DNA from 2 places in the Variovorax sp. V15 genome. Region 1 is predicted to be linked to the other one. Evidence: predicted binding sites of a transcription regulator. Region 1 holds the regulator's gene; the other holds the start of a gene.
What was found. The regulator FliA, encoded in region 1, starts transcription of late flagellar genes. The targets are predictions, from matches to a motif close to CTAAAGTTTNNNNNNNNNNNGCCGNTA.
Positions count from the first base shown of each region.

Region 2: a site for FliA is predicted at 12,563-12,589, ahead of ACAM57_RS05355 (FlxA-like family protein). Genes of this name have one in related genera too.

Region 1 covers NZ_AP028659.1:1,417,543-1,432,186, reverse strand. The annotation lists gene ACAM57_RS07010 (SDR family oxidoreductase) at 1-239, shown strand, start outside; gene ACAM57_RS07005 (NAD(P)-dependent oxidoreductase) at 284-1,189, shown strand; gene ACAM57_RS07000 (hypothetical protein) at 1,240-1,581, shown strand; gene ACAM57_RS06995 (glycoside hydrolase family 15 protein) at 1,544-3,487, opposite strand; gene ACAM57_RS06990 (RNA polymerase sigma factor FliA) at 3,574-4,308, opposite strand; gene ACAM57_RS06985 (MinD/ParA family protein) at 4,351-5,160, opposite strand; gene flhF (flagellar biosynthesis protein FlhF) at 5,171-7,687, opposite strand; gene flhA (flagellar biosynthesis protein FlhA) at 7,684-9,786, opposite strand; gene flhB (flagellar biosynthesis protein FlhB) at 9,783-10,940, opposite strand; gene cheZ (protein phosphatase CheZ) at 11,084-11,731, opposite strand; gene cheY (chemotaxis response regulator CheY) at 11,733-12,131, opposite strand; gene ACAM57_RS06955 (chemotaxis response regulator protein-glutamate methylesterase) at 12,166-13,245, opposite strand; gene cheD (chemoreceptor glutamine deamidase CheD) at 13,248-13,892, opposite strand; gene ACAM57_RS06945 (CheR family methyltransferase) at 13,889-14,644, opposite strand, start outside.
Region 2 covers NZ_AP028659.1:1,091,910-1,106,553, reverse strand. The annotation lists gene pxpB (5-oxoprolinase subunit PxpB) at 1-505, opposite strand, end outside; gene accC (acetyl-CoA carboxylase biotin carboxylase subunit) at 508-1,863, opposite strand; gene ACAM57_RS05410 (acetyl-CoA carboxylase biotin carboxyl carrier protein subunit) at 1,877-2,311, opposite strand; gene nac (nitrogen assimilation transcriptional regulator NAC) at 2,439-3,377, opposite strand; gene ACAM57_RS05400 (aspartate transaminase) at 3,521-4,747, shown strand; gene ACAM57_RS05395 (RraA family protein) at 4,773-5,444, shown strand; gene ACAM57_RS05390 (LysR family transcriptional regulator) at 5,458-6,384, opposite strand; gene ACAM57_RS05385 (dihydrodipicolinate synthase family protein) at 6,502-7,440, shown strand; gene ACAM57_RS05380 (Bug family tripartite tricarboxylate transporter substrate binding protein) at 7,494-8,465, shown strand; gene ACAM57_RS05375 (SDR family NAD(P)-dependent oxidoreductase) at 8,455-9,165, shown strand; gene ACAM57_RS05370 (mandelate racemase/muconate lactonizing enzyme family protein) at 9,206-10,372, shown strand; gene ACAM57_RS05365 (tripartite tricarboxylate transporter substrate-binding protein) at 10,408-11,394, opposite strand; gene ACAM57_RS05360 (MarR family winged helix-turn-helix transcriptional regulator) at 11,606-12,154, shown strand; gene ACAM57_RS05355 (FlxA-like family protein) at 12,179-12,523, opposite strand; gene ACAM57_RS05350 (universal stress protein) at 12,699-13,145, shown strand; gene ACAM57_RS05345 (oxaloacetate decarboxylase) at 13,187-14,050, opposite strand; gene prpF (2-methylaconitate cis-trans isomerase PrpF) at 14,095-14,644, opposite strand, start outside.

The DNA.
Region 1 (14,644 bases):
TCGGCAAGCACGGCATCCAGGTCAACGGCCTCGGGCCGGGCTACTTCAAGACCGAGCTCACGCAGGCCCTGGTGGCCGACGAGGCCTTTACCGCGTGGCTCTCGGGCCGCACGCCCGCGGGCCGCTGGGGCGACGTGGAGGAACTCGGCGGCGCGGCCATCTTCCTGGCCTCGGACGCATCGAGCTTCGTCAACGGCCACATCCTGTATGTGGACGGCGGCATCACCGCGAGCCTGTAGCACCGTGCCGCGAACCCACATCGGCCATCCATGAAGGCCTTCGCATGACGAAGACGACCGCCCCGACGACGCGCGTGGCCGTGATCGGCGTCGGCATCATGGGCTCGGCCATCGCGCGCCGTCTGCTCGAATGCGGCCACCGCGTGAGCGTGTTCGACCTCGATGCCGCCAAGGTCGCGGCGCTGGCAGAACACGGCGCGATCGCTGCCGCCACGGCGCGCGAGGCAGCCGGTGCCAGCGACTTCGTCATCACCAGCCTCAACTCGGCCGCGGTGGTGGAGCGCGCCGTCTTCGGCGAGGACGGCATCGCGGCCGCCGTGCCGGCGGATGCGCAGCGGCTGCTGATCGACATGTCGTCCATCGACCCTCCTTCCACGCGCCGGCTCGCGCAGTCGCTGCGCGAGCGCACGGGCATGGGCTTCGTCGATGCGCCGCTCTCGGGCGGCGCGCCCAAGGCGCTGCTCGGCCAGCTCACGGTGATGGCCGGCGGCAGCGCCGAAGACGTGCAGCGCGCACGCGCCGTGATGGACAGCCTGTGCGCCAACTACACCCACATGGGCGAAAGCGGCGCGGGCCAGACCACCAAGCTGGTCAACCAGCTGCTGTGCGCCATCGGCTTCCAGGCTGTTGCCGAAGCGGTGCGGCTGGCCGAGGCCGGCGGCGTCGATGCCTCGAAGCTGCCCGCGGCGCTCTCCGGCGGACGTGCCGACAGCCAGATCCTGCGCGAGTTCGGCCCCAAGATGGCCGCGCGCGACTACTCGCCCACCGGCCGCATCGACAACATGCTCAAGGACCTCGAGGCGGTGCAGGCCTTCTCGCAGGGCCAGCGGCTTCCGCTGCCGCTGGCGGGCGCCGTCTCGGAGCTGCATCGCGCCTTCGTCGCGGCCGGGCTGGGCCCGCACGACACGGCCGAGATGATGCGGCAGTTCAGCGGCTACGAACGCGGCTGAACGGTCCGCCGCCGTCATCGCACAGATTCGACACAGGAAAGAGAGAAGCCATGTTCATCCGCTGCGCGTTCTTCAGGGGCCGGGTCAAGCCCGGCATGGAAGAAGCCTTCGACCGCCACGTGCACGAGAAGCTCGTGCCGCTGTGGACCCGCTTTCCCGGCGCACTCGAGGTGCGCGTGCTGCGCCAGCTGGAAAGCGACGTGAGCGATCCCGAACTGGCGATGGTGCTGTCGATCCGCTACGCGAGCCGCGAGGACATCGCCCGCGCGCTCGAATCGCCCGTGCGCTACGAAAGCCGCGAAGTGTCGAAGAAGCTGTTCGAGATGTTCGACGGCACGGTCTTCCACACCGTGTTCAGCGCCGAGGAGTTCGCGCTCGCGAACGCTTCCTGACGGGCGGCTTCTTAGCTTCCTTCTTCGCTTCCTTGCCCTCTTCCTTTTTCTTCTGCGGCGCCTTGCCATCGAGGTCCGCCAGCTCCCACACGCCGCCGGCCGCCGACACCAGCGCATGCGCGCTGTTGATCAGCCCGATGTGCGAGAAGGCCTGCGGAAAATTGCCCAGCTGCCGCTGAGCCACCGGGTCGTATTCCTCGGCGAAGAGGCCCAGGTCGTTGCCCAGTGCCAGCAGCCGCCTGAAGAGAGCGCGCGCCTTGCGCACCTTGCCCATGGCCACGTACACGTTCGCCAGCCAGAAGCTGCACGCCATGAACGCGCCCTCGCCGCCGCCGAGCCCGTCCACGCCTTTCTCGGTGCGGTAGCGGTACACCAGCCCGTTGAAGACCAGCTCCTTCTCGATGCGCGCGACCGTGCCCTGAACGCGCTCGTCATGGATCGGCAGGAAGCCGATCAGCGGCATCCACAGCAGCGCCGCGTCCACCGTGTCGGCGCCGTAGTACTGCACGAACGAGTTGCTCGACGCGTCGTAGCCACGCGCGCAGACCTCGGCGTGGATCTGGTCGCGCGCCTCGCGCCAGCGTTCGATGGGGCCTTCGAGCCCGTATTCCGTGGCGCTCGCGATCACGCGGTCGAAGGCCAGCCAGCACATGATCTTGGAATGCACGAAGTGGCGGGGCTCGCCGCGCACCTCCCACAGGCTGCAGTCGGGCTCCCGCCAGAGTTCCGTCAGCTGCTTCGCGATGGCGCGCTCCAGCGGCCACAGCTTGTCCATGTCCGACAGGCCGGCCTTGCGCGCCGCATGGAAGGCCGCGATGACCGAGCCGTACACGTCGAGCTGGCGCTGCCCGTGCGCGCCGTTGCCGATGCGCACCGGGCGGCTGTCCTCGTAGCCGCGAAGCCAGCCCAGCTCGAGTTCGGTGAGCGAGCGTTCGCCGTGCAGGCCGTACATCACCTGCAGTTCCTCGGGCGACCCGCCGACCGCACGCATCAGCCACCAGCGCCATGCGCTGGCCTCCTCGACATAGCCCGAGCCGATCAACGCGTAGAGCGTGAGCGCCGCATCGCGCAGCCAGCAGAAGCGGTAGTCCCAGTTGCGCTCGCCGCCGGGCAGCTCGGGCAGCGAGGTGCTCGGCGCGGCGACGATGCCACCGGTCGGCTCGTAGGTCAGCGCCTTGAGCGTGAGCAGCGAGCGCATCATCGGTTCGCGGAATTCGCCGTGGTAGCCGCAGCGATCGGTCCACGCACTCCATTCGGCGACTGTGCGCGCCAGCAGCGCGTTGGCATCGCGCGTCACCGGCGGCTTCAGGTGCGAGGGAAACCAGTCGAGGCTGAACGCGATGGACTGCCCCGCCGACACGGTGAAGTCGGCGAAGCTCGCGAAGTTCTCGTTGACCAGCGGCACGCCGGAGCTGATGCGCACCGAATCCGGCCCAGCCGTGGCGAACACCGCGCCATCGCGCCGCTCCATCCACGGGCACCACTCGCCGTAGTTGAAGCGGATGCGGAACTCGGTGTGCATGCTCACCGTGCCGCGCACGCCCCGCACGATGCGCACCACCTCGTGCGTGCCGTCGAGCGCGGGGCGAGGCATGAAGTCGGTGACGACGGCCACGCCCGTGCCTGTACGAATCGTGGTCTCCAGCACGACGGTGCCGGGAAGGTAGCGCCGCGAGACGCGCGCCTTGCGGTCGCGCGCGCACATGGTCCAGTGGCCGTTGCGCTCGTCGCCCAGCAGACTGGCGAACATCGCGGCCGAGTCGAAGCGCGGCAGGCACAGCCACTCGATGTCGCCGCCCAGATGCACCAGCGCCGCGCTGTGGGTCGAGCCGATGAGCGCGTATTCGCCGATGGGGCGGCTGGCCTGCAGCCTTGAAGAGGGTTGCTTGTTGCGAGTCTTTGGCAAGACTCCGAGTTTTCGTGCCCTGGCGAGCGCCCTGCGCCGGAGGCGAGCGCGCCTGGCTGACGGACAACGCCTATTCAGCGCCTCTTCTAGAGCACATCCTTCAGCTTCGCCCGCAGCCTGCTGATCGCCTGGCTGTGCAGCTGGCACACCCGCGACTGGCTCACTTCGAGGATGGCGCCGATCTCGCGCAGGTTCAGCTCCTCCTCGTAGTAGAGGTTCAGCAGCAGCTGGTCGCGCTCGGGCAGCGCCGAGATGGCGTCCACCAGCTGGTGGCGGAAGCCGCTTTCCAGCAGCTGCTCCAGCGGATCGTCGCTGCTGCGCCGGTCCTTGCGGGCGTCCTGCGAGTGGCTGTCGAGAAAACCGTTGTCGGCGTCGTCCTTGGAGAAGTCTTCCACATACAGCAGCTGGCAGCCCTGGATCTCCTGCAGCAGCGACTGGTAGGCCTCGATGTCCATCTTCAGTTCCCGGGCGATCTCCCCTTCGGTGGGAGCGCGCCCGAGCCTGTGGCCCAGCGCCTGCATCGCCTTCTCGATGCCGCGCGCCGACTGGCGCAGGCCGCGCGAGCCCCAGTCGGCGGCACGCAACTCGTCGAGCATGGCGCCGCGGATGCGCTGGCTCACGAAAGTCTCGAACTGCGCGCCGCGGTTGTCCTGGTAGCGCGCGGATGCGTCAAGCAGGCCGAGCATGCCGGCCTGGATCAGGTCGTCCAGCTCCACGCTGGCCGGCAGCTTCGCCATCATCTGCAGCGCGATGCGGCGCACCAGCGGCTGGTGCTGCGCGAGCAGGTGCGATTTCTCGATGGTTCCTTGTGCGGTGTACATGGCCGTCGTGCGTCCTTCCTTCCTCGGTGCGGAGCCGGCGGCTCAGGCCACGGCCTGCAGCGGGGCTGCCTCGGGCCATGGCCACTGGTCCATCTCGCCCGCGGCGCGGCGGAAGTCGACCGCCGCATGGCTCGCGGGAAAGGCCTCGGCGATGGTCTTCTTCAGCCGCCATGCGTCGGAGACGAGCGGATCGAAGCGCACCCATCCCGCGGCCTGCAGCGACAGCGCGAGGTAGCGGCTGCCGGCGTGGGCGAGGTTGTTCATGATCTGGCGCGCGGCCTGCACGTCGACCACGCCGTTGAGCAGGAAGCGCATCTGCTTCAGGCCGTGGGCGTGATGCAGGCGCTTGATGCCCGCATAGGCCGAGGTGACCGAGGCCGGATGCGGCTGCAGCACCAGCAGCAGGTCGTCCGCGCACTGCGCGAGCGGCGACAGCCGGCCCTCGCCGTCGAAGGCCGCGTCGATGACGACGACGCCGTCGTGCCAGAACCTGCGCGGGTCGGCCGCGCCTTGCGATGTTCCCCTTGCAGCCGCGGGCGGCGCCGGCAGCACATGCACCCCGCAGGCCATGCGCACCTCGGCGCCATCCAGCGTGAGGCGCCCGGCCGCGACGTCGACAAGGCCGCCCAGCGGGTCGATGTCCCAGACCTCGCAGGCCGAGCCCTCGGCGCGGCAATGCTCGTCCAGCAGCAGCACGTTGCGGCCCTGCCCTACCAGCGCCACGGCGAAGTTCATCGCGGCGGTGGTGCCGCCCGCGCCGCGCCCCATGCCGGCCACCGCGAGCACGCGCGCCTGCGTCGGCGCGAGCAGGCGCCGGAGGCCGTCCGCCTGATCCGCAACCAGCTTGTTCATCGCAGCGCCCTCAATCCTGCCGCTCCAGCTTCTGCGGCTTCTCCAGCGCGCGGGGCGACTGCACCGGCGCGGTCGATTCGGTGCCGAGCGCGTCCAGCAGCAGGAAGAGCTTGCCAAAGCCCGCGTACAGCGCGCTGCCGCTCATGGCGCGGCCGTTGCGTGCGGGGCGGCCGGTGAGCTGGCCCATCAGCGCGCGGGCACGGCCGGCCCATTCGCCTTCGGCCTGCAGCAGGCGCCACACGGTGGTGGTCATCTGCCCGGCGATCAGCAGCCGCTTCATGATGTCCGGGTCGCCCAATTCGCCGATGCCGCCCACCAGTTGCACGCCGTCGCGCAGCAGGCGGAAGCAGGGCTCGGCATCCACGGCCCAGCCCAGCCACTGCGCGAGCTGGCGCGCCGAAACCTCTGTACCGACGTTCGACAGCGCATGGCTCAGCGCCAGTACGTTGCCGCTGCGCGCATCGACCACGCGCGTGGCGATGCAGCGCAGCGCCGGCATCTCGTCGCGTGCGATGCCCGCCGCCATCGCGGCGGCATTGAAGCGCAGCACCACGTCGACATGCGCCACGGCGAGCAGCGCCGCCTTGCCGCGGAAGCGCACGGGGCGCTCCTCGGCGAACTCGAAATCCATGCGCGCGAGCGTGTCGGGAGAACCGGTGCGCGAATCGATCACTGCCGTGGAACCCGGCGCGCGCGCCAGCCAGCGCTGGCCCGCGGCCTGCCACTGCACCATGGCCTCGATGCCGGGCAGCCGCGTCAGCAGATGGACCATCGGGCGATGGCCGAAATCCTGCTGGCGCAGCCATGGCACCTGGCGTGCACCGGGCTTGCGCGCGGCGTCCTTGGCGCCGCGCGTGGCCGCCGTCGAAAGCCACTGGTTGGGCGCCGCCATCGGCAGGCCCGTGCGGTCCGACAGCAGCAGGCTGCCATGGCATTCGTAGGCATCGCCGCCTTCGTTCGAGCGCAGGCCGACCTGTCCGCACAGCGCGAGCACGTAGCTCTCGCAGCCTGTGGCCACTTCGCTGCGCGCATGCACCAGCAAGTCCTGCAGCACGGCTTTCTGGCCCGCCTCCTCGTCCGTGGCCTGGCGCCACAGCGTACGTGCGCGCTCGAAGCCGATCTGCGAGCCGGCCAGCGCGCTCGCCGTGGTGGCGAGCTCCTGCGCATCGTGCGCCATCGCGCGGATCAGGTTCTGGTACTTCAGGCGCAGCAGGTCGGTCTCGCCCTGCGCCTTCTGCACCGCCTGCTGCGAGGCGGCGCCCGAAGCGGCGTCTTCCTGCAGGTCGCTCTCGGCAGGCACGAACAGCGGGCTGTGCTGGCGCGGCTGGAACACGCTGTCCACCAGCTGCGCGCGGTCGGCCTGCATCAGGTTCTCGGGCACCTTCTGGCCGCTGGAGATGTAGTGCACCGGCAGGCGGTGGCGGATCACGGTGTCGATCAGCGCGCCCGGGTGCGTGGCCTCGTCCACCTTGGTGAAGATGCAGCCGGCAAGCTCGTTGCCGTGGCGATAGGCGTGCACCACCTCGTTGAGCGTGTCGCCGTGGCTGGTGGCGTTGAGCAGCAGCAGCTTCTTCACCGGCCTCGGGCTCTGGCCCAGCATGGCGATCTGCTCGGGCACGGCGCGGTCGCGCTGGCTCATGCCGACGGTGTCGATCAGCACCATGTGCTTCTCGCGCAGGTCGCGCAGCACCAGGTGCAGGTCGGCGGCGTCCTTCACCGCGTACACCGGCACGTTGAGGATCTGGCCGTAGATGCGCAGCTGCTCGTAGGCGCCGATGCGGTAGCTGTCGGTGGTCACCAGCGCGAGCTTGTCGGCGCCGAAGCGCATCACGCAGCGCGCGGCCAGCTTGGCGGTGGTGGTGGTCTTGCCCACGCCGGTCGGGCCCATCAGCGCGTAGACGCCGCCCTGGGCGAACAGGGCGTCCTCATCTTCGTGCACGGGCACAGCGCGGATGAGCTCCGAGCGCACGTAGGCCATGCCTTCTGCGTAAGTGCGCCCGGTGGGCAGCTTCTCGAGCATGGCCTTGGAAAGCCGCGCGCTGAAGCCCGCGCCCAGCAGCGTGCGCAGCAGGCGGCCGCGCACGGGGTCGCGGCGCTGCCTGTCGTTCCATACCACGCTGGCGAGCTGTTCCTCGATCATGCCGCGCATGGAATGCAGCTCTTCGAGCACCGTGTCGGCGGGGGCCGGGACGGGTGTTGCAATCGGTGCAGCGGCTGCGACGGGCGCAACGGGAGCAGGCACCGGCGGCATCGGCATCGCATGCGCGACCGGCGCCGGCGCAGCAACCGGTGCCGCCACGATCGGTGCAGCCACGGGCTTCGCAGGCGCACTGCCCTGCTGCACCACGCCCTGCACTTCGCCCTCGACCATGGCGACGATCTCCACGCCTTCGGCGGTGACGCGATGCGAGAGCACGATGGCGTCGGCGCCCAGCGCCTCCCTGACCAGTCGCAGGGTTTCGCGGCTGGTGGCCGCGACGAATTTGCGCGCGGTGGCGCGCACGTCTGTCTGTTGGGGGGAATTCAACCTCGTCCTCCGATGGCGGTGGTGACCTTGATGGTTCGGGAATCAGGAATCTCTGCGTGCGACAGCACCTTGAGCTGCGGCAGGCTGCGCCGCAGGAAGCGCGACAGCAGCACGCGCAGCGCGTGCTGCACCACCAGCACGGGCGCGAGGCCCATCTGCTCCTGGCGGGTGATGGCGGCCTGCGCCTGCCGCAGCAGGTTGTCGGCGATGCCGGGCTCGATGCCGCTGCTGTTGGTCAGCGCCTGCTGCAGCACGCCGTCGAGCGAGCCGTCCAGGCCGATGACCTGCATCTCGCTGTCGCCCGGGAACAGCTGCTGCGTGATCGCGCGGCCCAGCGCCAGGCGCGTGAGCGTGGTGAGCTCGGTCGGGTCCTTCACGGTCGGCGCGTGCTCGGCCATCACGTCGAGGATGGTGCGCATGTCCCGGATCGGCACTTCCTCGTCGAGCAGGTTCTGCAGCACCTTGTGCAGCGTGCTGAGCGACAGCACCTTGGGCACCAGGTCTTCCGTGAGCTTGGGCGCGGTCTTGGCGATCTGGTCGAGCAGCTGCTGCACTTCCTGGCGGCCCAGCAACTCGGCGGCATGCGTCTGTATGAGGTGGTTCAGGTGCGTGGCCATCACCGTGCAGGCGTCGACCACCGTGTAGCCGTACACCTGCGCCTGCTGGCGCAGGCTCGCGTCGATCCATGTCGCGGCGAGGCCGAAGGCCGGGTCGCGCGTGGGCGTGCCGGGCAGCGTGCCGCTGACCTGCCCCGGGTTGATGGCCATCCACTGGTTGGGGAAGGCTTCGCCGCGGCCGATCTCCACGTCCTTCAGCGTGATGACGTAAGTGTTGGGCTTGATCTCCAGGTTGTCGCGGATGTGCACCACCGGCACCAGGAAGCCGACTTCCTGCGCGATCTTCTTGCGGATGCTCTTGATGCGGCCCAGCAGCTCGCCCTGCTGCGACTGGTCCACCAGCGGAATGAGCCGGTAGCCGACCTGCATGCCCAGCGGGTCGACCATGGCCACGTCGTCCCAGGTGGCCTCCGCCGTCTCTGCGGAAGACGCGGCGAGGTTCGCGGCCTGCGCGGCGGCCGCCTCCTGCGCGGCCTGCTGCTTCGGCTTGCGCTGCAGCAGCCCGCGGCCCAGCCACACCAGGCCGCCCGCGATCAGCAGGAAGGCCAGGTTCGGCATGCCCGGGATCATGCCCAGCAGCCCGACGATGCCGGCCGTGAGAAACAGCACCTGCGGGTTGGAGAAGAGCTGGCCCGTGAGTTGGCTGCCCACGTCCTCGTCGGTGGTCACGCGCGAGACGATCACGCCCGCGGCGGTGGAGATCACCAGCGCCGGGATCTGCGCCACCAGGCCGTCGCCGATGGCCAGCAGCGTGTAGGTCTTGCCGGCGGTGGAGAAGTCCAGCCCGTGCTGCACCATGCCCACCACCAGGCCGCCGATGATGTTGATGACCATGATGAGCAGGCCCGCGATCGCGTCGCCGCGCACGAACTTGCTGGCACCGTCCATCGAGCCGTAGAAGTCGGCTTCCTGCGCCACCTCGGTGCGGCGCTTGCGGGCCACGTCCTCGCCGATCAGGCCGGCGTTGAGGTCGGCGTCGATGGCCATCTGCTTGCCGGGCATCGCGTCGAGCATGAAGCGCGCGCCCACCTCGGCGATGCGGCCCGCGCCCTTGGTGATCACCATGAAGTTGATGAGCACGAGGATGATGAAGACCATCACGCCCACGGCGAAGTTGCCGCCCACGAGGAAGTGCCCGAAGGCCTCGATCACCTTGCCCGCCGCGTCGGCGCCGGTGTGGCCGTTCATCAGCACCACGCGCGTGGAGGCCACGTTCAGCGACAGGCGCAGCAGCGTGGAGAACAGCAGCACCGCCGGGAAGGCCGCGAAGTCCAGCGCCTTCATTGTGTACATGCTCACCAGCAGCACCATCACCGACATGGCGATGTTGAAGGTGAACAGCAGGTCGAGCAGGAATGGCGGCAGCGGCAGCACCATCATGCTCAGGATCATGATGATGAGGATCGGCCCGGCCAGCCCCTTGAGCTGCGAGCCCGGGAAGAAGCGCGCGGGCAAGCGCATCAGGTTTGTCATCGCGTTCATGCGGCAAGCTCAGCCGCATCGGCGGCGGTGTATTGAAGATCTGCGGGAACCGGCAGGTCGGTGGGCGTGCGCGGCGCTTCGCCGCCTTCGGCCCTCCAGCGCCGAAGCTGGTAGACCCAGGCGAGCACCTCGGCCACGGCGGTGTAGAGGCCTGCCGGAATCTCGTCGCCCAGCTTCGTGTGCCTGTAGAGGGAGCGCGCGAGCGGCGCCGCTTCGAGGATCGCCACCTTGTGCTCCTTCGCCAGTTCGCGGATGCGCGCGGCCACGAGCTCGGTGCCCTTGGCCACCACGCGGGGGGCGCGCATGCCGCCCTCCTGGTACTTGAGCGCCACGGCGAAGTGCGTGGGGTTGGTCAGCACGATGTCTGCCTTGGGCACCTCGGACATCATCCGGCGGCGCGCCATCTGCTGCTGCTGGCGGCGGATCGCGGCCTTGATGTGCGGATCGCCTTCGCTTTCCTTGTGCTCCTGGCGCACGTCCTCGCGCGACATGCGCAGCTTGCGGTAGTAGCTCCAGAGCTGGAAGGGCACGTCGATCAGCGCCACCAGGAACAGCGTCGCGGCGATCAGCACGCAGTGCCTGGCCACCAGCACGACCGCATGCGGCAGCGCGTACTGCGCGGGCTGCGCCATCAGGGCCATCAGGGTGCCGATGTCCCTCGACACCACCCACCAGGCCACGCCGCCGATGAGCGCCGACTTGGCCAGCGCCTTGAGCAGCTCGGCGAGCGACTGCGAGGAGAACATGCGGCCGATGCCGGCCAACGGGTTGAGCTTGCCGAAGTTCGGCGCCACCGACTTGGTGGAGAAGAGCCAGCCGCCGAGCATCATCGGCGCGACCACGGCTGCGACGATCATCATCGCGAACATCGGGCCGATGGCGCCCAGCGCCTGCATCGACATCAGCCCGGTGCGGGCCAGCATGTAGGAAGGGTCGAAGGCTGCCGCGCGGTCGAACTGCAGTCCCATGCGCAGCGCGCCGTTCATGCTGGAGCCGAGCGACTCCGACGCGAGCCACAGGCCGGCACAGGCCGTGCCCAGCATGACGAAGGTGGTGAGCTCGCGGGAACGGGCTACGTTGCCTTCCTCGCGGGCCTTTTCAAGGCGCCGCTCGGAGGCGGGTTCCGTTTTCTCGAGATCGCTTTCCTCAGCCATTCATGCTCCGAACCAGCAGTGGCGAAGTACGCCTTGCTCATGGCCAAATTATTGAATTCGACCCTCCGGAACAATCTGTCGATCAGGGCCCAGATAGCCCTGCAATTCGGACAATAGAAAGGGGCCGGCAGGCCCCCTTGAGATCAGAAGCCGAGGCTCTCCAGCAGGTCGTCGACCTGCGCCTGGTCGGTGACTGCATCGGGGTTGCCGGGCTTGACCTGCGGGCCGTTCTGCAGGCTCTGCACGGCCTCGTGGCGCTTCTCGGGCGCGGAGTTGTCGATCAGCACCTGCAGCAGCTGCGTTTCGACGTCGTTGACCACTTCCATCATCTTCTTGATGACCTGGCCCGTGAGGTCCTGGAAATCCTGCGCCATGAGGATTTCCATGAGCTGCGAGTTGATCGCGCTCGCTCGCTCGGGCACGCCGTCGAGGTAGCCGCGCGTGTCCAGCACGAGTTCGCGCGCGTGGTCGAGCTCGATGGGATTCTTGAACCACTCGTCCCAGCGCTTGCTCAGGCCCTTGGCATCGGTGGACAGCGCTTCCTGCAGCGGCTGGGCCACGTCGATGGCGTTGAGCGCGCGGTGCGCCGCGCGCTCGGTGGTGGCGGCCACGTAGCTCAGGCGGTCGCGCGCATCCGGAATGGCCTGCGCGGCCCTGGCCACCTGCTTGTCGAGGCCCAGCTCGCGCAGGCCTTCGCGCAGCTGGCGCGTGAGCTGGCCGATGCGGCCCAGCAGTTCTTCGGTGGTGTTGGCGGGTTCCGCGACGGCGGCGGCGGCGGTGTTCTGGCTCATGTCAGGCCGCTTCCTTCGCGAGTTTCTCGAAGATCTTGGTGAGCTTTTCTTCGAGCGTTGCGGCGGTGAAGGGCTTCACCACGTAGCCGTTGGCGCCGGCCTGGGCCGCCGCCACGATGTTCTCCTTCTTCGCCTCGGCCGTGACCATCAGCACCGGCAGCTTCTTGAGCTCGGGGTCGGCGCGGATGGTCTGCAGCATGGTCAAGCCGTCCATGTTGGGCATGTTCCAGTCCGACACCACGAAGCCGAAGTTGCCGCCGCGCAGCTTCTCGATGCCGGCGGCGCCGTCCTCGGCTTCGTCCACGTTGTGGAACTCCAGCTCCTTCAGCAGGTTGCGCACGATGCGGCGCATGGTCGGGAAGTCGTCCACAACCAGGATTTTGATGCTCTTGTCGATCACGATATTTCCAACTCCAAGGTCGTTTTCTTTTCTCTCAAACTCGGTTCGTACGTTCACCGAACGTGCGAAGGTGCGCCAGCACGCGGCGGCTGACTTCGGCCAGGGGTGACACGTCGTCCACCGCGCCCAGAGCGATGGCCTCGCGCGGCATGCCGAAGACCACGCAGCTGGCCTCGTCCTGCGCCAGCGTGTGGGCGCCGGCGCGCCGCATGCGCAGCAGGCCCTCGGCACCGTCCTTGCCCATGCCGGTCAGGATGATTCCGATGGCGTTCTTGCCGGCGTGCTTGGCGGCCGAATCGAACAGCACGTCGATGGACGGCCGGTGGCGGTTCACCGGCGGCTCCTGGTCGAGGTGCGCCACGTAGTTGGCGCCGCTGCGCGCGAGCGACAGGTGGTAGCCGCCGGGCGCGATGTAGGCATAGCCCGGCAGCACGCGCTCGCCGTGCTCGGCTTCCTTCACGTTGATGCGGCACAGGCCGTCCAGGCGCTGCGCGAACGAGCGCGTGAAGCCCGCGGGCATGTGCTGCGCGATCATCACGGCCGGCGAGTCGGGCGGCAGCGGCTGCAGCACTTCTCGGATGGCCTCGGTGCCGCCGGTGGAGGCGCCGATGATGATGAGCTTCTCGGTACTCAGCAGCGGGCTGCGCAGCAGCGATTCCTGCGGCGCCTCGCCGCCGGGGCGCGCCGCGGCGGCGTGTCGGGCGGGCAGCAGGCGTGCGCTTGCCGCGGTGCGGATCTTGCCGGCGATCAGTTCGGTGTAGTTGAGAAGGCCGTCGCGCACACCGAGGCGCGGCTTGGTCACGAAGTCGATGGCGCCCAGCTCGAGCGCGCGCAGCGCGATCTCCGAGCCGCGCTCGGTGAGCGAGGAAACCATGACCACCGGCATGGGCCGAAGCCGCATGAGCTTCTCGAGGAATTCGAGCCCGTCCATGCGCGGCATTTCCACATCGAGCGTGAGCACGTCGGGGTTGGTGACCTTGATGAGGTCGCGCGCCACCAGCGGGTCGGCCGCCGTGCCCACCACCGTCATGTCGGGCTGGCTGTTGATGATCTCCGTCATCACGCTGCGGATGAGCGCCGAGTCGTCGACGCACAGCACCTTGATCTTCTTCACGCTCACAGGTTTCCTTTGTTATCGGCAGCCGATGCAGCGCGCGAGCCGGACAGTCTGCGCAGCAGCTCGCCCTCCTCGTGCTGCACCTGGCGCACTTCTGTCTGCGCGCGCAGCTTGCGCACGATGGCCTTTCCCGTCGCCGGCACGAAGCACACGCGGCGCGCATGCGGTCCGCGCAGGTCCTGCGCGGCGACCTCGATGCGCTCGTTGCCCAGGTAGCGCAGCACGAAGTCGGCGTTGCGGTCGCCGATGTTGAGCGTGGTCATGTTCGCCAGCACCGCGCCGCCGCCGAAGACCTTGGCCTTGAGCCGGTCGCGGCGCGCGCCCGCGCGCACCAGCTCACGGATCAGCACGTCCATGGCGTAGGTGCCGTAGCGCATCGATTCGGTGGCGTCGCGCGTGCCGGCCGAGGCGCCGGCTTCGCCGTCGTCGGGCAGCATGAAATGGTTCATGCCGGCCACGCCCGCCTCGCGGTCGTGCAGGCAGGCGGCCACGCAGGAGCCCAGCACCGTGCTGAGCGCGGTGTTGCTCGATGTCACGTAGTACTCGGAGGGCAGCAGCTTCACGGCCATCATCCCGACGTCGCGGTCGAAATAATGATGGCTCGCCACCGAGCCCGGGGCGGCCGCATTCGAGGCCGCGCTCATGAGGAAGCACCCGCGGCACGCGAGCGCGCGAGCTCGTACACGGTCTGGCCCAGCGGGCGGAAGGCCTGGTTGACCAGCGAGGCGTTCTCCGAATGCCCGGCGAACAGCAGGCCGTCGGCCTTGAGCAGCGGCGCGAAGCGGTCGAGCACCTTCTTCTGCGTCGGCTTGTCGAAATAGATCATCACGTTGCGGCAGAAGATCGCGTCCACCGGCTCCTTCACCGCCCAGGCGCTGTCGAGCAGGTTGAGCCGCGAGAACTTCACCATCGCCGCCACCTCGGGCCGCACGCGCACCTTGCCCGCGTTGGAGCCGGTGCCCTTGTTGAAGAAGCGCCGCAGCCGCTCGGGCGCGAGCCTGCGCACCTGCTCCGCGGTGAAGACGCCGGCGGAGGCCTTGGCCAGCACCGCCGTGTCGATGTCGGTGGCGATCACGCGAGAGGCCGCGGCCTTGTCGCCCAGCGCCTCCATCAGCGTGATGGCGATGGAATAGGGCTCCTCGCCCGTCGATGCCGCCGCGCACCACACGGTGACGGGCTGCTTCGCCTTGCGCACGTGCTCGGCCAGCGTCGGGAAGTGATGCGCCTCGCGGAAGAACGAGGTGAGGTTGGTGGTCAGCGAGTTGATGAAGAGCTGCCACTCCTCGCCGTCCTGGCGCTGTTCGAGCCAGTCGAGGTACGAGGCGAAGTCGGGCAGCTGCAGCTCCCTCAGCCGGCGCGAGAGGCGGCTGTAGACCATCTGCCGCTTCTGCTCGCC
Region 2 (14,644 bases), 330 kb from region 1:
TCTGCGCGCCGCCGATGGACACGGCGCCGCCGGGAATGCTCAGCACCGGCACCTTGCGCCGGGGCGTGGCGATGCGCGGGTCCATGCCGCCCAGGTAGCAGTAGCCCGGATGGCTGCCGAGCGCGTACACCGGATAGAGCGGCGTGCTGTGCAGCTCGACGATGGCGTCGATGCCAAGCCCCGTGTGCGCCATCACGTCGGCCATGTGCGGACCGCCCTCGCCGCCGTAGACCACCGGCAGTTCGACGATGCGGCCCTCGCGCGGCAAGGCGGTGGCCGCGTCCCAGGCTTCGCACAGGCGCGTGCGCAGCGCGTCGAGCTGGCGCGGCGCGCGCGTGAAGCTGAGCATCAGGTTGTTCATGCCCGGCACGGCCTCGCGCACCTCGGGCCAGCGCTCGGCCTCGCGCGCCAGCGCCCAGATTCGCTGCTGCGACGGCAGGTTCATGCCGCCGGGCGCCTCGAAGAGCAGCGCGGTGGTGCCCAGGAGGCTGATGGATGGTGCCATATTCACGCCGCGCTCCTTTGCTGCAGCCAGCGTTCCAGATGATGGATGTCGACGCCGCCGGCCGCGAAGCCCTCGTCGCGCAGCAGCGCGCGGTGCAGCGGCACGTTGGTGGCGATGCCTTCCACGCGCGTCTCGGCCAGCGCCAAGCGCATGCGCTCGAGCGCGTCGGCGCGGCTCGCCCCGTGCACGATGAGCTTGGCGATCATCGAGTCGTAGTACGGCGGCACGCGGTAGCCCGTGCCCGCGTGCGAATCGACGCGCACGCCGAAGCCGCCGGGCATCTGCCAGCCGGCGATGCGCCCCGGCGAGGGCGCGAAAGTGTCGGGGTTCTCGGCATTGATGCGGCACTCGATGGCGTGGCCCCGGCAGTGCACGTCGGCCTGCGCGATCGACAGGCACTCGCCGCGCGCCATGCGAAGCTGCTGCTGCACGATGTCGATGCCGGCGGTCATCTCCGTCACCGGGTGCTCGACCTGCAGGCGGGTGTTCATTTCGATGAAGTAGAAGGCGCCCTTTTCGTACAGGAATTCGAAGGTGCCGACGCCGCAGTAGCCGATCTGCCGGCACGCGGCCGCGCAGCGCTCGCCCACCTCGGCCAAGAGCGCCTCGTCGATGCCGGGCGCGGGCGCTTCCTCGATCACCTTCTGGTGGCGCCGCTGCAGCGAGCAGTCTCGGCTGCCCAGCCACACGGCGTTGCCGTGGCTGTCGGCCAGCACCTGGATCTCGACGTGACGCGGGTGCAGCAGGAACTTCTCGATGTAGACCTCGGGGTTTCCGAAGGCCTGTCGGGCCTCCTCGCGCGTGAGCGCCATCGCCCCGGGCAGCGCCGCTTCGTCGTGCACCACGCGCATGCCGCGTCCGCCGCCGCCGCCCGCGGCCTTGACGATGACGGGGTAGCCGATCTCGCGCGCCAGCGCCTGCACGGCGGCGGCATCGTCGGGCAGCGCCTCGTCGGGGCCGGGCACGCAGGGCACGCCGGCCTTGCGCATCGCACGCTTGGCCGAGACCTTGTCGCCCATGGTGCGGATGCAGGCGGCGCTGGGGCCGATGAAGACCAGACCGGCCTGTTCGACGCGCTGCGCGAAGTCCGCGTTCTCCGACAGGAAGCCGTAGCCGGGATGGATCGCCTGCGCGCCGCTCACTTCGGCGGCGAAAAGAATGGCGGACTGGTTGAGATAGCTCTGGCTCGGCGCGGCGGGGCCCAGGCACAGGGCCTGGTCTGCCTGCGCAACGTACACCGCGTTGCGGTCGGCCTCGGAGTGCACGACCACGGTACGCAGCCCGAGCCCACGGCAGGCGCGCTGGATGCGCAGGGCGATCTCGCCCCGGTTGGCGATGAGGACGGTGTCGAAGGACATCGCGCGTGCCTCCTCAGGCGAAGCGGAACAGGGACTGCCCCGCTTCCACTTCCTGGCCCGACTGCACGAGCACCTGCTGCACGGTGCCGCCCGCGTCGGCACGGACCTCGTTGAACATCTTCATCGCCTCGATCACGCACAGCAGCTGGCCGGCTTCCACGGCCTGGCCCTGTCGCACGAAAGGCGGTTCGCCCGGTGCGGGCTGCAGGTGCACCACGCCGTGCAGCGGCGCGAGGCATTCGGTTCCGGCAGCCGTCGGATCGGCACTTGCTTCCAGGGCCTGTCGCGGAGCCCTTCGTGCGGCGGAAGGCGCCCGTGCAGCGGGCGCAACGCCCAGCGCCGCGAGCTTCACCAGCCGCAGCGTGCTGCCGTTCTCGCTGAATTCCAGTTCCGCCAGGTCCGATGCGGCCAAAGCGTCGATGAGCGTCTTGATCTGTTCCTGCTTCATGCCGGGGCTTCGATGGCCGACGCGTTCCGCGAACGCGTGACGGCATGCATGAAAGGTAGCGGGCAGCGGGCACAAAGCCCAAGACGGATTGGCTGTGCCGGGATAAGGGCGGCTTATGACGCCCGGCTCAGGACAGGGCGGCGATCTCGGGCTCGGGCGTGGACGCGACGGTGCCCGCGAGGTCGGCCACCAGTTCGAGCAGGATGTCCTTCACCGCCTGCGCGGGCTCCGACAGCGGCAGGTGGTCGGACTGGCACAGCGCCAGCGGCGCCTCGATGACCGGATCGACGATGGGGAACTGCCATGCGCCGCAGCTCGCCACCACCTCGCGCGCCATCGACGCCGGCAGGATGGTGGCGCCCAGCCCGTCGGCAACGGCCGCCGTGAGGGTGAAGGCCGATTCGATCTCCGCCACCACGCGCGGCACCATGCCCGCGCGCACGAAGGCCGCGTCCACCAGCTTGCGCACCACGTTGTAGGGGCGCGGCAGGAAGAGTTCGATGTCGCGCAGGTCGGCCAGCTTCACCGGCTGCGAGGGCGCGGGCATCGAGGCCGGCCCGACCAGGAAGAGCGGTTCCTTCAGCAGCGGCAGGAAGCTCAAGCCGTGGATGGCCTTGTCGCCGTAGAGCACGGCCAGGTCCATGCGGCCGTTCATGATGAGTTCGCTGAGCGTGGTGCCGTAGTTCTCGTTCAGGTAGAGCAGGATGCCCGGGTGCCGCGCGCGCACGGTGCGCAAGAGCGGCAGCGAGAGCGCCGATGCCGCCGTACCCGGCGCCAGGCCCACCGACACCTGGCCCGACAGTCCTTCGCCGGCGGCTTCCATGTCTACACGGGCCTGCTCGCACTGGCGCAGGATGATCTGCGCGTGGCGGTACAGCACCTTGCCGGCCTCGGTGGGCGTCACGCCGCGCTTGGTGCGCACCAGCAGTTGCTGGCGCACTTCGCCTTCGAGCGTGGCCAGCTGCTGGCTCAGCGCGGGCTGGGCGATGAAAAGAACCTCGGCCGCCTGAGTGAGGCTTCCGATGTCCACGATCTTCACGAAGTATTTGAGGCGTCGCAGGTTCACGCCTTGTCCCCAAGCAAAAGCCAAGCCTAGCACCGGCCCCGCGCGGCGGATATGGGTGCTCACCATGAGTCATAAGCTGCGCCTATACGACCAGTGCAATCTCGTCTTGGCCTCGCGGGATCGATGTGCGTACCGTTCGGTCCATGCAAGCCACTACTTCCAGCGCTGACTCCCGCATTGCCGCCCGCGTGCGGCGCATCAAGCCCTCGCCCAGCACCTCGGCGGCCGACCGCGCCAACGAGCTGCGCAGGCAGGGCAAGTCGATCGTGAACCTCGTGGTGGGCGAGCCCGACTTCGACACGCCCGCGCACATTCGCCAGGCCGCGGCGGCCGCCATCGAGCGCGGCGCCACGCGCTACACGCTGATGGCGGGCACGGTGGAGCTGCGCGAAGCCATCGTCGCCAAGCTGCAGCGCGAGAACGGCCTGAGCTACGCGATAAACGAGATCATCGCCACCAGCGGCGCGAAGAGCGCGATCTACAACGCCTTCGCGGTCACGCTGGAGCCGGGCGACGAGGTGATCATCCCGGCGCCCTACTGGGTGTCGTATCCCGACATGGTTCTGGCCTGCGAGGGCACGCCCGTCACCGTGGCCTGCCCCGAGGCCAACGGCTTCAAGCTGACGCCCGCGCAGCTCGAGGCGGCCATCACGCCGCGCACGCGCTGGCTGCTGATCAACTCGCCGAGCAACCCGACCGGCGCGAGCTACACGGCCGCCGAATACCGCGCGCTGGCCGAAGTGCTGGAACGCCATCCGCAGGTGATGGTGATGACCGACGAGATCTACGAGCACATCCGCTTCGACGGCGAACCGCTGCCGCACATCCTCGGCGTGGCGCCTTCGCTGCGCGAGCGCACGCTGATCGTGAACGGCGTGTCCAAGACCTACGCGATGACGGGCTGGCGCATCGGCTACGCGGCCGGCCCGGCGGACCTGATCAAGGCGCTGGACACGCTGCTTTCGCAGTCCACCGGCAACTGCTGCTCGGTGAGCCAGGCGGCGGCGGCGGCGGCGCTCAACGGCGACCAGGCCTTCGTGGCCGAGAGCGTGGCCGTCTACCGGCAGCGGCGCGACCGCACGCTGGCGCTGGTCAACGACATTCCCGGCCTGAGCTGCGCGACGCCGCCCGGCGCCTTCTACCTGTACATCAACTGCGGCGGCCTCATCGGCAAGACCACGCCCGAGGGCAGGCAGCTGCGCGAAGACGGCGACGTGGTGATGTACCTGCTCGAAAGCGAGGGCGTGGCGGTGGTGGCGGGCACGGCCTACGGGCTCTCGCCCTACTTCCGGCTTTCCATCGCCACGTCGCTCGAGACGCTGGAAGAGGGCTGCAAGCGCGTCGCGCGCGCCGTGGCCGCATTGCGCTGAAGACTTCAAGACGAGGACGCTCCCCATGCCCTACAAAGCCATTCGCAAGAACCCGTCGGCACCGCAGGTGGCGCCGCACATCATTGCCGCGCTGCGCGACATCCCGGTGGCCGCGCTCAGCGACAACATGCACCGCAACATCGGCAGCGTGGGCCTGCAGCCCTATCACCGCCCCGGCCACAAGACCATGGCGGGTACGGCCGTGACCGTGAAGACGCGCGGCGGCGACAACCTCACGCCGATGCGCGCCTTCGAGTTCTGCAGGGCCGGCGACGTGCTGGTGATCGACGCGGGCGGCGACCTCAACAACGCGGTGATCGGCGGCATCCTGTCGTTCTACACCGCGACCATCGGCACCGCCGGCCTGGTGCTCGACGGCGCCATCCGCGACGTGGCCGAGATCCGCGAGCGCGACTACCCGGTGTACGCGCGCGGGGTGAACCACCGCGGCCCGTACAAGGACGGCCCTGGCGAGATCAACGTTCCGGTGTCGGTCGGCGGAATGATCGTGAACCCCGGCGACATCGTGGTGGGCGACCAGGACGGCCTGATGGCCTTCCCGCCCGACGAGGCGGAGCTGCTGATCGAGAAGGCGCGCGCGCACCTGGAGACCGAGGCGCGCACCATCGCGGCGATGAAGGAAGGCCGCTGGGACCGCAGCTTCCTCGATGCCCTCGAAGCGCGCTGCGCCAACTGAAACGAAGTGCTGATCAGCCAGTTTCGCTGACCAGCCCCCACAACGCCTCCGCCACCGGCGCCATCTGCGCCTGCTGGCGGTACAGGCGTATGTCCACCGGCACGCGCCAGCCGCCCGCGCCGGCATCGACCAGCGCGCCGCCGCGCAGGTCGTCCGACACCAAACTCATCGGCAGCCACGCGAGACCGCGGCCTTCGAGTGCCATGGTGCGCAGCAGCGCGGCATGGTGGGCGGTGAACACGATGGACAGCGACGCGGCGAAGTCCTTGCCGAACTCGATGTCCTGGATGGCACGCATGATGCGGCCCAGGCCCGAGGCCTCGCTGTAGGCCAGCACGGAGGGCGACTGGCCCTTGCCCAGCGCATGCAGCGGGGCGCCGCCGGTATCGGGCGCGCTCACTGGCACGAGCACGTCTTCGCTCAGCCGCCGCACGGGGTACTGCGCCTCGTCGAGCCGGCCCGGCGCATCGGCATGGCCGTGGCACAGCACGAACTGCACGCGGCGCTGCAGCATCAGGTCTTCGCAGGCGTAGGAGCTGTCGGAAATGGTCTGGATCGGGCCCATGCTCAGCCGCGATTCCACGCTCGCGAGCCAGCGCGGAAAAAAGGTGAGCGAGAGCACATGCGTGGCGGCGAAGCTCAGGCTGGCGGCTGCCAGGTCGTGCGCGGCGCGGGCCTTGATGCGCGCGGCCTCCAGGCCCGCCAGCACTTCCTGCAGCAGCGGCTGGAAGCGCTTGCCCGCAGCGGTGAGCGCGGTGGGGTGCGCGCTGCGGTCGAACAGATCGACGCCCACCCATTCCTCCAGCGAGCGGATGTGGCGGCTGAAGGCGGGCTGCGCGATGGAGCGCGCCTGCGCCGCGCGCGAGAAATTGCCGGTCTCGGCCAGGGCCAGGAAGTCTTCCAGCCATTCGAGGTCGAGGGGTCGGTTGCCGGGGCCCATGCGCTGCGCGGTCGGTCGGGTTGAATAGTTGTATGCGATTCGAGTATTGGACGGTCCGCACCCCGCCGGCAAAAGATGCACCCATTCCTGCACCTTGAACCACCACGGAGACACAGCATGCCTTCCATCGCGAATTATCGCGGGATCATTCCCGCCATTTCCTGCCCCTTCACGGCCGACCACCGCATCGACGAACCCGCGCTGCGCAAGCTGGCTTCCTGGCTCGCCGGCCATGACGGCGTGGTGGCGGTCATGACCAACGGCCACACCGGCGAGGTGTTCTCGCTCACGCCTTCGGAGCGCGCCGAGGTCACGCGCATCGTTGCCGACGAGTTGCGCGGCCGCATGCCAGTGATCTCGTCGATCGTCTGCGAGGGCCTGGCCGAAGCCGCCGAGCACGCCCGCGCCGCCCAGGCCGCCGGCGCGGTGGCGCTGGACGTGATGCCGCCGCACCACTGGCTGCGCTTCGGCTTCACGCCCGGCCACGCGCTGCAGTACTTCGAGGCCATCCACCGCGCCGCGCCCGAACTGGACCTGGTCTGCCACGTGTACCCGGCCTGGACGCGCGCCTCGTATTCGTCGCAGTTGCTGGCCGAACTGGCACGCCTGCCCTACCTGCAGGCCTTCAAGGTGGGCCAGCGCGACATGAACAAGTACGCCCGCGACATCCAGGCGATCCGCGAGGCCGATGCCTCCAAGGCCATCCTCACCTGCCACGACGAGTACCTGCTGGCGTCGATGGTGCAGGGCGTGGACGGCGCGCTGGTCGGCTTCGCGACCTTCATCCCGCAACTCATCATCGACCTGTGGAACGCGGTGAAGGCCGGCGACCTGAAGAAGGCGATGGCGGTGCAGGCGCTCATCACGCCGCTGAAGGACGCGGTGTACGGCGGCGGCGAGCCCACCGGCGAGGCCCACGCCCGCATGAAGGGCGGCATGTACCTGGCCGGCGTGCTGGAGAACGCCACGGTGCGCCCGCCCACGGAGGCGCCCAACGCGCGCGAGATGGACGCGCTGCGCGCCGCCGTCGAGCAGGCGGGCCTGTCGAAGCGCTGACAGGAGGGGGCCGCCGCGCCCCTCGGTGAAAAGAAAACCAGGAGACAAGAGACATGCAACGCAAGCACTTCCTGCGCGCCACGCTGGCCGCGCTCGCGCTGGCCGCCGTATCGACCGCCGGCCTCGCCCAGAACTGGCCCGCCCGCCCGGTGCGCATGGTGATTCCCTTCCCGCCCGGCGGCACGCTCGACACGGTCGGCCGCCTGCTGGCGCAGAAACTGGGCGAGCAGACGGGCCAGACCTTCATCGTGGAGAACCGCCCCGGCGGCAACGGCGTGATCGGTGCCGACGTGGTGTCGAAGGCGCCGGCCGACGGTTACACGCTGCTGTTCAACGCATCGACCTTCACCACCGCGCCGATGACCATGAAGTCGGTGCCCTACGAGGTGGTGCGCGACTTCACCCCGGTGGCGCTGGTGGCCAAGGCGCCGCTGTCGGTGGCGGTCAACAAGAACCTGCCGGTGAACGACGTGAAGTCGCTCATCGCCTACGCCAAGGCGCACCCCGGCAAGATGACCTTCGCGGTGGGCTCGATCGGCTCGGCGGGGCACCTGTCGACCGAGCTGCTCAAGCGCGCGGGCGGCGGGCTCGACTACCTGATCGTGCCGTACAAGGGCACGGCGCCTGCCTTCCAGGACCTGATCGGCGGGCAGATCGACGGCTTCATCGACCCCATCCTCGGCTCGCTGCAGTACCACAAGAGCGGCATGCTGAAGGTGATTGCCGTTACCTCGGCCACGCGCGCCACCAGCCTGCCGAACGTGCCCACGGTGGGCGAGAGCATTCCGGGCTACGAGTTCTACAGCTGGTACGGCCTGTGGGGCCCGGCGAAATTGCCGCCGGCCATCACGCAGCGGCTGAACGCCGAGGTCAACAAGGCGCTGGGCACCGACATGCGCGAGACGCTGAACGCGCAGGGCCTGCTGCTGACGCCGGGCAGCGTCGAGGACTTCGCGAAGTTCCAGGCCGAGGACATGGCGCGCTCGAAGAAGATCATCACCGAGGGCAACATCCATGTCGAATAAGGGAGCCCAGCTTCCGCATGCCGTGGTGACGGGCAGCAGCGGCGGCATCGGCCGCGCCATCGCCTCGCACCTGCTGCAGTCGGGCTGGCGCGTGAGCGGGCTGGACCTGGCCGCGCCCACGCTGTCGTCCCACGCCGGCTTCACGCACATGGCGGTGGACCTCAGCGACGCCGCCGCCATTGCGCGCACCGCCTCGGCGCTGCAGGACGCGGGCGCGCTGGTGCACGCGGCCGGCGTGCTGCGCGTCGGCCCGCTGGGCGAACTCGACCATGCGGGCGGCGAACTGATGTGGCGCCTGCACGTGGACGCTGCCACGCGCCTGGCCGACGCGCTCGTGCCCGCGATGGCGGCGCGTGGCAACGGCCGCGTGGTGTTCGTCGGCAGCCGCGTCGCGCAGGGCCTGCCCGGGCGCGGCCAGTACGCCGCGACCAAGGCCGCGCTGATCGCGCTCGCGCGAAGCTGGGCGGCGGAAGTCGCCTCGCACGGCGTGACCGTCAACGTGGTGTCGCCCGGCGCCACGCAGACATCGATGCTTCAGGACCCGGCCCGCGCGGGCAGCGCACCGCGCCTGCCGCCCATCGGCCGGCTGATCCAGCCCGAGGAGATCGCGGCGCTCACCGGCTTTCTTCTTTCGCCGCAGGCGGCGGCCATCACGGGGCAGGACATCCCGATCTGCGGCGGCTCGTCGCTGCATCTCTGAACCTCTTTCGCTTTCCCTCTCTTCCACCCGGAACCCGACCATGAAAATCGTCAACATCCTCGAATCCACCCGCCCCATCAAGTCGGACATCCGCAACGCCTACATCGATTTCTCGAAGATGACCCTGAGCCTCGTGGCGGTGGTCACCGACGTGATCCGCGATGGCAGGCCCGTCGTCGGCTACGGTTTCAATTCCAACGGCCGCTACGGCCAGGGCGGGCTGATCCGCGAGCGCTTCCTGCCGCGCCTGCTGGAGGCCGACCCGGCCTCGCTGCTGGACGAGACCGGCGACAACCTCGATCCGCACAAGATCTGGGCCCGCATGATGATCAACGAGAAGCCCGGCGGCCATGGCGAGCGCTCGGTGGCCGTGGGCACCATCGACATGGCCGTGTGGGACGCCACCGCCAAGATCGCCGGCAAGCCGCTCCATCAGCTGCTGGCCGAGCGCTACGGCACCGGCAAGCCCGACCCGCGCGTGTTCGTCTACGCGGCAGGCGGCTACTACTACCCCGGCAAAGGCCTCGAAGGCCTGCAGCGCGAGATGACCAGCTACCTGGAGCGCGGCTACTCGGTGGTGAAGATGAAGATCGGCGGCGCCACGCTGGCCGAGGACTGCGAGCGCATCGAGTCGGTGCTGAAGATCCTCGGCCCCGGCCAGCAGCTCGCGGTGGACGCCAACGGCCGCTTCGACCTGCCCACCGCCATCGACTACGGCCGCGCGCTCTCGCAGTACCCGCTCTTCTGGTACGAGGAAGCCGGCGACCCGCTCGACTACGAACTGCAGGCCAAGCTGGGCGAGGTGTATGCCGGCCCGATGGCCACGGGCGAGAACCTGTTCTCGATGCAGGACGCGCGCAACCTCATCCGCCACGGCGGCATGTGCCCCGACCGCGACTGGCTGCAGTTCGACTGCGCGCTGAGCTACGGCCTCGTCGAATACCTGCGCACGCTCGACATGCTGAAGGAAAACGGCTGGTCGCCCTCGCGCTGCATTCCGCACGGCGGCCACCAGATGTCGCTGGCCATTGCCGCCGGCCTCGGCCTGGGCGGCAACGAGAGCTACCCCGACCTGTTCCAGCCCTACGGCGGCTTCCCCGACGGCGTGAAGGTGGACAACGGCTACGTCACCCTGCCGCCGCTGCCGGGCATCGGCTTCGAGGGCAAGGCCGATCTGATCTCCGAGATGCGGGCGCTCGCCAGCTGATGAACTGACGAGCTACCGGGCCGACGGTGCGAGGCTCAGGGATGGAACCCCGAGCGGCGCACCACGGGTTCCCACTGCGCGCGGTAGGCCTTCAACATCTGCGTCGTTTCCGCCGCGTTGCTGGACACGGGCGTGATGAAGAGCGCGTCGGCCGCCTTGTGCAGGCCCGGGTCCTTCATCACGTCGCGGATCGAATTGGCCAGCAGCTGCACCTTGGCGGGCGGCATGGCCGCTGGCGCGAAGAAGGTGTTCCAGCCGTCGGCGTCGATCTTCATGCCGGCCTCGCTGAAGGTCGGGATGTTGGGCGCGAAGCTCGCGCGCTTCTTGCCCGAGGTGGCCAGGATGCGGATCTTGCCGGCCACGTGCTGCGGATAGAGCGAGTCGAGCGTGTCGATGGCAATCGGCAGGCTGCCGTTGACCAGGTCGGCCGCCAGCGGCGCCGAGCCGCCATAACCCTTGATCTGCGGCTGCACGCTCAGCGCGTCGCCCACCATCAGGCCGAAGAAGTGCGGCAGGCTGCCGGTGGCGGGCACGCCGAAGATGGCTTCCTCGGGGTGCGCCCACAGCCGGCCCACGAGGAACATCGCGCGGTCGAGCTGCAGCTTGCTGCCGACGGCCAGCGCGAAGTCGTAGCTGCTGACCTGCGAAACGGGCACGAAGTCCTTGTCGGGGTCGTAGCCCGCGTCCTTGATGACCAGCGGCGCAACCACCATCACGGCGGGGTTGCCCAGCATCAGCACGTTCTGCGTGGCGGGCGCGCGCTTCACTTCCTTGGCCGCGAGACGGCCGCCTTCACCCGGACGGTTTTCCACGCTCACCTGCACGCCGAGCTTCGGCGTGAGTCGCTCGGCGATCAGCCGCGCGATGCGGTCGGTGCTGCCGCCCGGGGCATAGCCGACCACGAGGGTGAGCGGCCCACCGTCCAGCGCGGCGGGCGCCTGAGCCTGGGCCAGGGGAGCGCAGGCGGCCAGGGCGACGCCCCATGCCATGATGAGCTTGCGCCGGGAAAGGAATGCGGGCATCGGATCGGGTCTCCTGCGGAGGTGGGCACGAACGGAAGGACGGGCAGGCGCGGTTTCGCGGCGAAAATCGCGCACCAAGACTGTTTCCGGTCGTTCAAATTTGTTACTGGTTTATACGTACAGGGAAACAGTTGATCTAATCAATCAAGTGCCTGCCGAGGCGGGCGAACCACACTTCAACCGCTCGCGCCCTTCACGTTCCGTCACCTGTATGCAACAAGCTTTCCCCGATGCAGGAGCGTTGCGCGCGCCCCATTCACTGGACGACCTGCTGCTCTACCGCATGGCGCGCGCCGTGCGCGCGGGCAGCGGCATGGCGACGCGGCTGGTCGAGGGCGGCTTCGGCATCACGCGCCGCGAGTGGGGAATGATCGCCACGCTCGCCCAGGAGGGCGAGATGACCTCCTCGGCGCTGGCCACCCAGCTGCACCTGGACCGCGTGCGCACCTCGCGCGGACTGCGCAGCCTGGTCGAGAAGAAGCTGGTGCAGCGCCGGCAGAACGCGGAAGACCGGCGCGAAGTGCATGTGCGGCTGAGCGCCTCGGGCCAGCAGCTCTTCGGCAGGCTCTTTCCGCGCATCGCGGGGCTGAACACGGAACTGCTGGAAGGCGTGGCACCCGCGGACCTGGACGCCCTCCTGCGCTGCCTTCACCACCTGGAGCAGCGCGGCGAGGAACTGCTCGCGCAGGGCGTGGTGGCGGAAAAGGCGGACCGGCGCTCGGGCGGAACGCGGCACCGCTGGCCCGAGCGCGGCGGCTGACCCCGCGGGCGATCGAGCGGGCGGTCAGGCCTGCACGTCCACCACGCTGCCGAGCGTGCCCGACGCACCGCGGCTGGCGCGCTGCGTACCCGCTGCACCTTCCTCCAGCGAGGCCATCGCGCTCTGCTGGACGCCGGCGTTGCGCAGCGCATTCATCTGCTGCTGCAGCATCGCGAGCTTCGCCGCGAGCGCCTCGAGCTGCATCCGGATCGCATCGCGGGCCTCCTCGGGCGCGGCGAGCAGCTGGGCCTGTGTCTCGCCGATCTGTTTCTGCGTGGCGGTGATCTGCCGCTGGATCTTCGCGATCTCGGCGTTCACGTTGACCCCGCTCCCTGTTGCGCCGCCGCTCGCGCCAATGGCATTGAGCATTTCTGTCCTCCTCTGGTTGTCCGCAAGGGAAAGAAGCTATATCGGCAGCCGGCGCGAAAAATAGAGGGCCGCCTCTGATCGCGCCTCCATCGCCCGCGACCGCTTGCACCGCCACCATGGCCGACTAGACTGGAATCCGAGGGCACCCGCGGTGCCGGGGGCCAAGGAGCCTGCCATGTACAAGCGTGTTCTCGTGGCAACCGACGGCTCTGCGCTGTCGGAGCAGGCGGTCAATGCCGCCATCGATCTGGCCCTGCTCTGCAATGCCGAACTGGTGAGCGTCACCGTCGCGCACATCGAGCCCGTCGGCTACTTCGAAGGATCGCTGATGCTGAGCCAGCGCGACATCGAGGCCGCGCAGGAGCAGTCGGACCATGCCGCGCGCCGGCTGGTCGACAAGTCGGTCGCCGCCGCCACCGCCAGGGGCGTGCGCAATCCGAGGGCGGTGGTCATGAAGTCGAACCAGGTGGCCGAGGCCATCATCGCGGCCGCGAAGAACCAGCAGTGCGACCTGATCGTGATGGCCTCTCACGGCCGGCGCAGCCTGGCGCGCCTGCTGATGGGCAGCGAGACGCTGCATGTGCTGACGCACTCTCACATCCCGGTGCTGGTGCTGCGCTAGCGGCGCCAGCCCTTCTCCTGCTTTCTCCCGCCTTCTCCTGCTCAGCTCGCGTACCGCTTCTCCAGCGCGTCGAGTTCGGGCTTGCCCACCAGCCGCTGGCGTTCCGCGAAGGGCACGACCAGCGCCGGGTCTTCGTCCACGCGCTTCGTGTCGCGCAGCACCGTCAGCGCCTTCTGCATGCCGGCGACTGCCCCCTGCAGCGCCGCGTTGGCATACAGCACGATGCCGTAGCCCAGCCCGGCGAGTTCCTCGGCGCCGAAGATCGGCGTCCTGCCGCCGATCACCATGTTCATGAGCTGCGGCTTCTTCAGCCGCTGCGGCAGCGCGCGGATCTCGTCGGCCGTGGTCACAGCCTCCACGAAGAGGATGTCTGCACCCGCCTCGGTGAACTTCTGCGCGCGCTCGATGGCGGCCTCGAAGCCCAGCGTGGCGGCGGCGTCGGTGCGGGCCATCACGAGCAGATCGGGGTCGGTGCGCGCATCGACGGCAGCCTTGATCTTGTTGACTGCCTCCTCGGTGGAGATCACGTCCTTGCCCGAGAAGTGGCCGCAGCGCTTGGGTGCGACCTGGTCCTCGAACTGGATGCAGTCGGCGCCCGCGCGCTCCAGCACGCGCACCGTGTGGCGCACGTTGAGCGCATTGCCGAAGCCGGTGTCGGCATCCACGATCAGCGGCAGGCCCACCGCGTCGCGGATGCGCGCCGTGTGGTCGGCGATCTCGTGCAGGCCCATGAAGCCCTGGTCGGGCAGGCCGAACCACATGTTGGTGACGCCCGCGCCGGTGACGTAGATGGCCTCGAAGCCCAGGTCCTCGATCACGCGCGCCGACAGCGCGTTGAAGGCACCCGGCACCAGCACGCCCCGGCGCGCTTCGGCCAGGGCTCGGAGGGTCTTGCGAGTCGACATCGGTTCTTCCTTGTTGTGTTGCGTTGTCTTGTTGATTCCGGAGGTCAGAGCGTATCGCCGGGCATGCGCACCCAGCCTTCCATCAGCACGCGGGCGCTGCGGCTCATCACGGCCTTGGTCACGCGCCATTCGCCATCGACCCGGCTGGCTTGCGCGCCGACGCGCAGCGTGCCCGAGGGATGGCCGAAGCGCACCGCCGAGCGCTCGCCGCCGCCGGCCGCGAGGTTGACCAGCGTGCCCGGAATGGCCGCCGCCGTGCCGATGGCCACCGCCGCCGTGCCCATCATGGCGTGGTGCAGCTTGCCCATGGACAGCGCGCGCACCAGCAGGTCGACATCGCCCGCCGCGACCGGCTTGCCGCTGGAAGCCGTGTAGCTCGCTGGCCTCGCGACGAACGCGACCTTGGGCGTGTGCTGGCGCCCTGCCGCTTCGCCGACGTTCTTGATGAGCCCCATGCGCACCGCGCCGTGCGCGCGGATGGCTTCGAACTTCGCGAGCGCGGCGGCGTCGCCGTTGATCGCGTCCTGCAACTCGGTGCCCGTGTAGCCGATGGCTTCGGCCTCCACGAAGATGGTCGGGATGCCGGCGTTGATC